2 regions of the Klebsiella quasipneumoniae subsp. quasipneumoniae genome follow, and region 1 is predicted to be linked to the other one. Evidence: predicted binding sites of a transcription regulator. Region 1 holds the regulator's gene; the other holds the start of a gene.
The links. The regulator CRP, encoded in region 1, controls carbon source genes, mostly activating them, when cyclic AMP is high. The targets are predictions, from matches to a motif close to ATGTGANNNNNNTCACAT.
Positions count from the first base shown of each region.

Region 2: the regulator CRP is predicted to act here: its motif matches at 2,901-2,918, upstream of LGM20_RS21270 (glycoside-pentoside-hexuronide (GPH):cation symporter).

Region 1 is NZ_CP084876.1:423,012-427,520, reverse strand. It holds gene LGM20_RS01965 (hydrolase) at 1-284, shown strand, start outside; gene LGM20_RS01960 (YheU family protein) at 281-499, shown strand; gene LGM20_RS01955 (phosphoribulokinase) at 536-1,405, shown strand; gene LGM20_RS01950 (OsmC family protein) at 1,461-1,865, opposite strand; gene crp (cAMP-activated global transcriptional regulator CRP) at 2,172-2,804, shown strand; gene LGM20_RS01940 (YccS/YhfK family putative transporter) at 2,856-4,509, shown strand, end outside.
Region 2 is NZ_CP084876.1:4,412,482-4,416,990, reverse strand. It holds gene ampE (beta-lactamase regulator AmpE) at 1-217, shown strand, start outside; gene LGM20_RS21275 (glycoside hydrolase family 43 protein) at 438-1,388, opposite strand; gene LGM20_RS21270 (glycoside-pentoside-hexuronide (GPH):cation symporter) at 1,388-2,794, opposite strand; gene aroP (aromatic amino acid transporter AroP) at 2,978-4,348, opposite strand.

The sequences.
Region 1 (4,509 bases):
TCCATGGTTTCGCCGATGCGCTGGATTATTACCGGCAATGCAGCGCCATGCCGCGGCTCAGCGATATCACTAAGCCGACGCTCATCATCCATGCGAAAGACGACCCGTTTATGGACCACCACTCCATTCCCCCGCAGGAGCAACTGCCGGCGAACGTTGAGTATCAATTGACTGAACAAGGCGGCCACGTCGGCTTCGTCGGCGGCACCCTGCGTAAACCGGAGATGTGGCTGGAAAGACGCATTCCCGACTGGTTAAACCGCTGGCTGGAGGTTCCCGTATGATTATTCCCTGGCAGGATCTGGATCCCGAAACGCTGGATAACCTGATTGAAAGCTTTGTGTTACGCGAAGGCACCGATTATGGTGAACATGAACGTTCACTTGCCGATAAAGTCGCCGATGTAAAACAGCAGCTGAAACGCGGAGAGGCGGTCCTCGTGTGGTCGGAACTGCATGAGACGGTCAATATTATGCCGCGCGCGCTGTTTAACGGCTAAGGCGACGACACTACATCGTTTAACCAGGGAGTTGTTATGTCTGCCAAACATCCGGTGATCGCCGTCACGGGCTCCAGCGGCGCGGGCACTACCACCACCAGCCTCGCCTTTCGCAAAATCTTCGCGCAGCTAAATCTGCACGCCGCGGAGGTGGAAGGCGACAGCTTTCATCGCTACACCCGCCCGGAAATGGACATGGCGATCCGCAAAGCGCGGGATCAGGGCAAACATATCAGCTACTTTGGCCCGGAGGCGAACGACTTCGGCCTGCTGGAGCAGACCTTTGTCGACTATGGCCGCCATGGCAAAGGCCAGTCGCGTAAATACCTGCACACCTATGACGAAGCCGTGCCGTGGAATCAGGTGCCGGGAACCTTCACCCCATGGCAGCCGCTGCCGGAGCCGACGGACGTGCTGTTCTATGAGGGGCTGCACGGCGGGGTTGTCACGCCGCAGCATGATGTCGCCAGCCATGTCGACCTGCTGGTCGGGGTCGTGCCTATCGTTAACCTGGAGTGGATCCAGAAACTCATTCGCGACACCAGCGAACGCGGCCACTCCCGGGAGGCGGTGATGGACTCCGTCGTCCGATCGATGGAAGATTACATTAACTTCATCACCCCGCAGTTTTCCCGCACCCACATCAACTTCCAGCGCGTGCCGACGGTGGACACCTCCAACCCGTTTGCCGCGAAAGCGATCCCCTCTCTGGACGAGAGCTTTGTGGTGATCCATTTCCGCAATCTGCAGAACATCGACTTCCCCTGGCTGCTGGCGATGCTACAGGGCTCGTTTATTTCGCACATGAACACCCTGGTGGTGCCGGGCGGTAAAATGGGGCTGGCGATGGAGCTTATTATGGCGCCGCTGGTCGAGCGTCTGATGGAAGGCCGAAAGATCGGCTAACAGAAAAAACCCCGGCCAGGCCGGGGTTGAGATCATTCACATCAGCAGGCGAAGACTACGCCTCGATCACTTCATAGGAGTGGGTGATCTTCACCGCTTTTTCCAGCATCAGCGCCACCGAGCAGTATTTCTCTGCCGACAGATCCACCGCACGGGAGACTGCGCCATCTTTCAGCGCCTTACCGGTGACGATAAAGTGCAGATTAATATGCGTGAACAGGCGCGGCGCCTCTTCCCGACGCTCAGAGGTCAGCTTCACTTCGCAGTTGGTCACGTCGTGACGACCTTTTTGCAAAATAGAGACCACATCGATCGCACTGCAACCGCCCGCCGCCATCAGCACCATCTCCATCGGGCTGGGCGCCTTATCTCCGGAGTTGCCATCCATCAGAATCTGGTGTCCTGACGCGGACTCCCCGATAAAGGTTAACCCTTCAACCCATTTCACACGCGCTTGCATAAAATTTAACTCCAGTATCGCAATATTCCTGTCAGATTACGCGCACATAACAATTCTCGCAACGGAAGGCGACCTGCGTCATGCTGAAGCGAGACACCAGGAGACATGCGGCGAAAGCTATGCTAAAACAGTCTGGATGCTACAGTAATACATTGATGTACTGCATGTATGCAGAGGAGTTCACATTACAGGCTGTCGAAAAATCATCAGCCAGCTTCCCAGGTATAGGGAAACAATACGATTGCATGCCCGGACGCCGTGTAGTGTCGGCGCCCGGAGATAGCTTATAACAGAGGATAACCGCGCATGGTGCTTGGCAAACCGCAAACAGACCCTACCCTTGAATGGTTCTTGTCTCATTGCCACATTCATAAGTACCCATCAAAGAGCACGCTGATCCACCAGGGTGAGAAAGCAGAAACGCTGTACTACATCGTTAAAGGCTCCGTGGCTGTACTCATCAAGGATGAAGAAGGTAAAGAGATGATCCTCTCCTACCTCAACCAGGGCGATTTCATCGGTGAATTAGGCCTGTTTGAAGAGGGTCAGGAGCGTAGCGCCTGGGTACGGGCGAAAACCGCATGTGAAGTGGCCGAGATCTCTTATAAGAAATTCCGTCAGCTGATCCAGGTGAACCCGGACATTCTGATGCGTCTCTCTTCGCAAATGGCTCGCCGTCTGCAGGTGACGTCTGAGAAAGTGGGCAACCTCGCCTTCCTCGACGTGACGGGCCGTATCGCCCAGACGCTGCTGAACCTGGCGAAGCAACCCGATGCCATGACCCACCCGGACGGTATGCAAATTAAAATTACCCGTCAGGAAATTGGTCAGATCGTCGGCTGCTCTCGTGAAACCGTTGGCCGTATTTTGAAAATGCTGGAAGATCAGAACCTGATTTCCGCCCACGGTAAAACTATCGTCGTCTACGGCACCCGTTAAGTTGCTAAGCGGCGTATTGCTCCTGCAGTACGCCGTTTTTGTTTTTCCCTCATGTGGCGCAGGCTGATTTACCACCCGGAAGTCAACTATGCACTGCGGCAAACGCTGGTGCTGTGTCTGCCTGTGGCCATCGGTCTTCTGCTCGGCCATCTCCAGCAGGGACTCCTGTTTTCCTTAGTTCCCGCCTGCTGCAACATCGCCGGTCTCGACACTCCGCATAAGCGCTTTTTTAAGCGTCTGATTATCGGCGGCTGTCTGTTTGCCGGATGCAGCCTGGTGGTGCAGCTGCTGCTCGCCCAGACCATACCTTTGCCGCTTATTCTCAGCGGCCTGGCGCTATTGCTCGGCGTCACCGCGGAAATCAGTTCGCTGCACGCGCGCCTGCTGCCCGCGTCGCTGATCGCCGCCATCTTTACCCTGAGCCTGGCGGGCAATATGCCCGTCTGGGAGCCGCTGCTGATCTACGCCTTCGGCACGCTATGGTACGGCGTGTTTAACTGGTTCTGGTTCTGGCTGTGGCGCGAACAGCCGCTGCGGGAGTCGCTCAGTCTGCTCTACCGGGAACTGGCCAATTATTGCGAAGCCAAATATAGCCTGTTGACCCAGCATACCGATCCCTCGACCGCCCTGCCGCCGCTGCTCATCCGCCAGCAGAAGGTGGTCGATTTAATCACCCAGTGCTATCAGCAGATGCATATGCTGGCCGCCAACCAACGTAACGACCACAAACGTCTTCTGCGAGCGTTCCAGATGGGGCTGGATCTACAGGAGCATATTTCGGTCAGCCTGCATCAGCCGGAAGAGGTGCAAAAGCTGGTTGAGCGCAGCCATGCCGAAGCGGTGATCCGCTGGAACGCGCAGACCGTCGCCGCCCGCCTGCGGGTGCTGGCGGATGACATGCTCTATCATCGTTTTCCGCAGCGTTTCCAGATGGATAAACAGATCGGCGCCCTGGAAAAGATCGCCCGCCAGCATCCGGATAACCCGGTCGGCCACTTCTGCGCCTGGCACTTCAGCCGCATCGCCCGGGTGCTGCATACCCAGCGCCCACTGTATGCCCGGGATCTGATGGCTGACAAAGAGCGTCGTTTACCGCTGTTTCCCGCGCTAAAGAACTATCTGTCGCTGAAGTCCCCCGCGCTGCGCAACGCCGCCCGCATCAGCGTGATGCTGAGCATCGCCAGCCTGATGGGCAACGCCCTGCATTTGCCGAAGCCCTACTGGATCCTGATGACCGTCCTCTTCGTGACACAGAATGGCTATGGCGCCACGCGGGTTCGTATTGTCCACCGGGCGGCGGGGACGCTCGCCGGCCTGATCATCGCCGGGCTGACCTTGCACTTTCACGTTCCGGAGAGCTATACCCTGAGCGGGATGCTGCTGATCACACTGCTCAGCTATCTGATCATCCGCAAACACTATGGCTGGGCGATGGTGGGGTTTACGGTGACGGCGGTATATACCCTGCAGCTTCTGACGCTCAACGGCGAACAGTTTATTATCGCCCGGCTGATCGACACGCTGATCGGCTGCCTGATCGCCTTCGGCGGGATGGTCTGGCTGTGGCCGCAGTGGCAGAGCGGCCTGCTGAAAAAAAACGCCCACGATGCGCTGGAGGCCGACCAGCAGGCGATTCGCCTGATCCTCAGCCCCGACCCCAAAGCGCCCGCGCTGGCCTACCAGCGCATGCGCGTCAATCAGGCGC
Region 2 (4,509 bases), 1.4 Mb from region 1:
TGGAGAGAAAGCGCTTCCGGCGTGGTTTGCATCGTTAGGCGACCGCCATTCGTCGCAGTATCAGGTATTGACCCGCCTGGCGCAGTATTCCCTGGCCCGTGAACCGCACGTGGATAAAGTGGCGACCCCAAAGGCCGCGGTGTCGATGGCCAAGAAAACCTCGCTGGTGGTGGTGGTGATCATGGCGCTGCTGACGATTTACGGCACCCTGGTGTAACGGCCTGCGCCCGTACTCTATCTGTCAGGATACCCCACCTGCGGGGCTTTGATTGCCGGATGGCGCTGCGCTTATCCGGCCTGGGGCTCACACCACGCAGGCCGGCAAGCAACAGCGCCGCCGGGCGCTATATCTGACGCCGCGCTTGTCATGTTGCCGGGGGGCGGCTTCGCCTGACCCGGCCTGGAGAACCCGCGCCTGCGGGCAGCATACCGAACCGCTACAGCGTATCCGCCGGCGGGATGCCGAAGTCGGGCATGCCGTCCTCTCTCCAGGCGACGAGTTTTAGCCGCGTATGACGATTGGGATCATACAGCGGGTCGCCTTCAATCTCGGTGTAATTCCGCGCGTGATATACCAGCACATCTTCCCCCGCCGGCGTTTGGGTAAAACTGTTATGGCCCGGGCCATACTGGCGGTTTTCATAGCTGGTCCGGAACACTGGCTGCGGGGCTTTATGCCAGTTTTCCGGCTGCAGCGGATCGGCCTCCCGGTCGATCCAGAGCAATCCCATGCAGTAGTTTTCATCGGTGGCGCTGGCGGAATAGCTGATGAAAAGCTTATCGCCATGCACCAGCACCGCGGGTCCTTCATTGACCTTAAATCCCCGGCACTCCCAGTCGAACTCCGGCTTGCTCAGCATGACCGGCTCGCCTTTTAGCGTCCACGGGTTGGCCATTTCAGCGAGATACAGGTTTGAGTTGCCCTCGATATGCGGAGATTTTTGCGCCCACAGGTACCAGCGTTTGCCCTGATGGATAAAGGTGGTGGCATCGAGGGCGAAGGTATCGAAAGGCGTCTCCACCTGGCCTTTTTCCTGCCAGCGGCCGGTCAGCGGATCGCTGTCGGCGCACTCGATAACGAACATGCGATGCTGGAACATGCCCAGCGCATCCAGATCGTGGGTATAGGTGGCGGCAAAATAGATATACCACTTACCGTCTATCTCATGTAGCTCCGGCGCCCAAATCAGCTGGCTCATCGGCCCGCTTTGCGGTGCGCGCCACACCACTACCGGCTCAGCATCGCGCAATCCCTCAAGGGTTGCCGCGCGCCGGATCTCCAGCCGGTCGTATTCCGGCACTGAGGCAATAAAGTAGTAATGATTCAGGTGGCGCAGAATAAAGGGATCTGCGCGTTGCTCAATAAAGGGGTTTGGCCAGTTGTTCATCAGGCTTTCCTTACGTGTTCACTGGTTTTCAGTTCCTGGTATTCATTCAGCTCGCTGTAGTTGCTGCGGCGCTTCTCTAAATCGCTCTGAATCTGGCGCATCAGGGTGCGGTCAACTTTAAGCAGGCGCACCACGCCGGCGGTGATCAGGTAGCCGACGCCGGGGATGACCGAGAACAGCAGCACGATGCCGTTGAGGGCCGAGGCGCTTTGCGCTTTGGCGCCGGCGTCGTAGCCGTACCATGACAGCAGGAATCCGACCATCGCCCCGGCGACCGCCAGGCCGACTTTAAGGAAAAACAGATTGCCGGAGAAGCTAATACCGGTGATGCGTTTGCCGGTTTTCCACTCGCCGTAGTCGTCAACATCGGACATCAGCGACCAGTGCAGCGGGGAGGGGATCTGATGCAGGATATTGAGCAGGAAGTAGAGCACCATAATCAGCGTGGTGGCGTGCGGATTAAAGAAATAGAAGGCGCAGGAGAAGATCGCCAGCACGATGTTGGTCCAGAAGAAGACCTGCAGTTTGCACCAGCGGTCGGTGAGGACTTTTGCCAGCATGCTGCCAATCATCATCCCGACCACGCCGAGGCTGATAAACAGCGTGGCAAAATGGGTGCTTTGCCCCATCACCCAGGTGACGTAGTACATGGTGGCGGCCATGCGGATAAAGCCCGGACAGACGTTGCATAGCGTGAGCAGCAGGATGCGTACCCACTGGTCATTTTTCCACACGTCTTTGAGATCTTTTTTCAGTTCATCATTGGTCTGCACCGCCGGGTGGATGCGTTCGCGCACGGTGGCAAAGCAGAACAGGAACATACACATGCCGATAAAGGCCAGCACGGTCATCGCCATCTGATAGCCTTTCGCTTTATCGGCGCCGCCGAACCAGTCGGCCATGGGCAGCAGCGTCAATGACAGCAACAGCGTGGCGATACCCACCATCACGAAACGATAGGACTGGCAGGCAACACGTTCTTTCGGGTCGGCGGTCATCACCGTTCCCAGCGAGCAGTAGGGTATATTAATCGCGGTATAGGTAATCGACAGCAGAAAGTAGGTGACAAACGCATAGATGACTTTGCTGTTATAGGTCCACTCAGGAGTGGTGAACATCAGCACGCTGAACAGGGCGTAGGGGAAGGCAATCCACAGCAGCCATGGACGAAAGCGGCCATATTTACTGCGGGTGCGGTCGGCGAGGGCGCCCATGATCGGGTCGGTCACCGCATCGATGACGCGCACCGACAGCAGCAGTACGCCCACCAGCGCCGGCGCCAGGCCGAAGATATCGGTATAAAAATAGTTAACAAACAGCATGATGGCGCCAAAGATGATATTGCATCCGGCATCCCCCATCCCATAACCAATCTTTTCTTTTATTGAAAGTCTATTGTCTGCCATGTGCGGTCTCTCCGTTGCAGTATGGAGAGAATTATTGGCTGCTATCGAGAGAATTACGTTGCAGGAACGCGTTGACGATATGGATAAATAAGCTATGGAAGGGAAAGTGTGAAGCAGATAACAATGCTCTGCGCCCGTTATTAAGGGAGGGCGCAGAGCAAAGAGAATTATTGATGAGATGTATTATTGTGCTTTTACGGTGGCGGCGGCTTTCTGTTTAAACAGATAACCCACGCCCAGCACTGCGATCCATACCGGGATCAGCCAAACGGAAATCGCCATCCCCGGGGTCATCAGCATAATGATCAGCACCGCGGCCATAAACAGCAGGCACACCCAGTTACCCAGCGGGTAGAAGAGGGCGGGGAAGCGGGTGGTGACGCCCTGCTGCTGTTTGGCGCGACGGAATTTGATATGCGCGAGGCTGATCATCGCCCAGTTGATCACCAGGGCGGATACCACCAGTGCCATCAGCAGGCCAAATGCGGATTCCGGCGCCAGGTAGTTGATCAGCACACACAGGGCGGTGACCACGGCGGAGACGAGAATGGTATTGACCGGCACGCCGCGTTTGTCGACGCTGAGCAGCGCTTTCGGCGCGTTCCCCTGCTGGGCAAGGCCGAACAGCATACGGCTGTTGCAGTAGACGCAGCTGTTATACACCGACAGGGCCGCCGTCAGCACCACCACGTTGAGGGCGTTTGCCACCAGCGTATCGCCAAGCTCATGGAAAATCAGGACGAACGGACTGGTGTCCGCGGTCACGCGCGTCCACGGCAGCAGCGAGAGCAGGACCGCCAGCGAGCCAACATAGAAGATCAGGATACGGTAGATAACCTGGTTGGTGGCTTTCGGAATGCTTTGCTCCGGGTTATCCGCTTCCGCCGCGGTGATACCCACCAGCTCGAGACCGCCGAAGGAGAACATAATGATCGCCATCATCATCACCAGCCCGGTAAAGCCGTGCGGCAGGAACCCGCCTTGATCCCACAGGTTACGTACCGTCGCCTGCGGGCCGCCGTTGCCGCTGAACAGCAGCCAGCCGCCGAACAAAATCATCGCCACGACGGCGACCACTTTGATAATGGCAAACCAGAACTCCATTTCACCGAACACTTTCACGTTGGTCAGGTTAATGGCGTTGATGGCGATGAAGAAAACCGCCGCTGAGGCCCAGGTCGGGATTTCCGGCCACCAGAACTGGATATATTTGCCGACGGCGGTCAGTTCCGCCATGGCCACCAGGACATACAGCACCCAGTAGTTCCAGCCGGAGGCGAAGCCGGCAAAGCCGCCCCAGTATTTATAAGCAAAGTGGCTAAACGAACCGGCTACCGGCTCTTCCACCACCATTTCGCCCAGCTGACGCATGATCAGAAAGGCGATAAAACCGGCAATCGCATAACCAAGAATGATACCCGGGCCGGCGGACTGAATGACGGACGCGCTCCCCAGAAACAGGCCGGTGCCGATAGCCCCGCCCAGCGCGATGAGCTGGATATGGCGGTTTTTGAGGCCGCGCTTCAGCCGATCGCCGTGCTGTTGACCTTCCATATGAAACCTCGTGTGTGGTTATTTTTTGTGTACGTCATCCGTCAGGTTGCTGCTTCACTGCTGTCCCTGCCAGAAAGCATAGCCAGCGAAAATTTGGGCGAAGTGGCCCACTTTTTACCTGAGTGATGGCGCGCACATATTGTTGTGTTTGTGTATTTTTG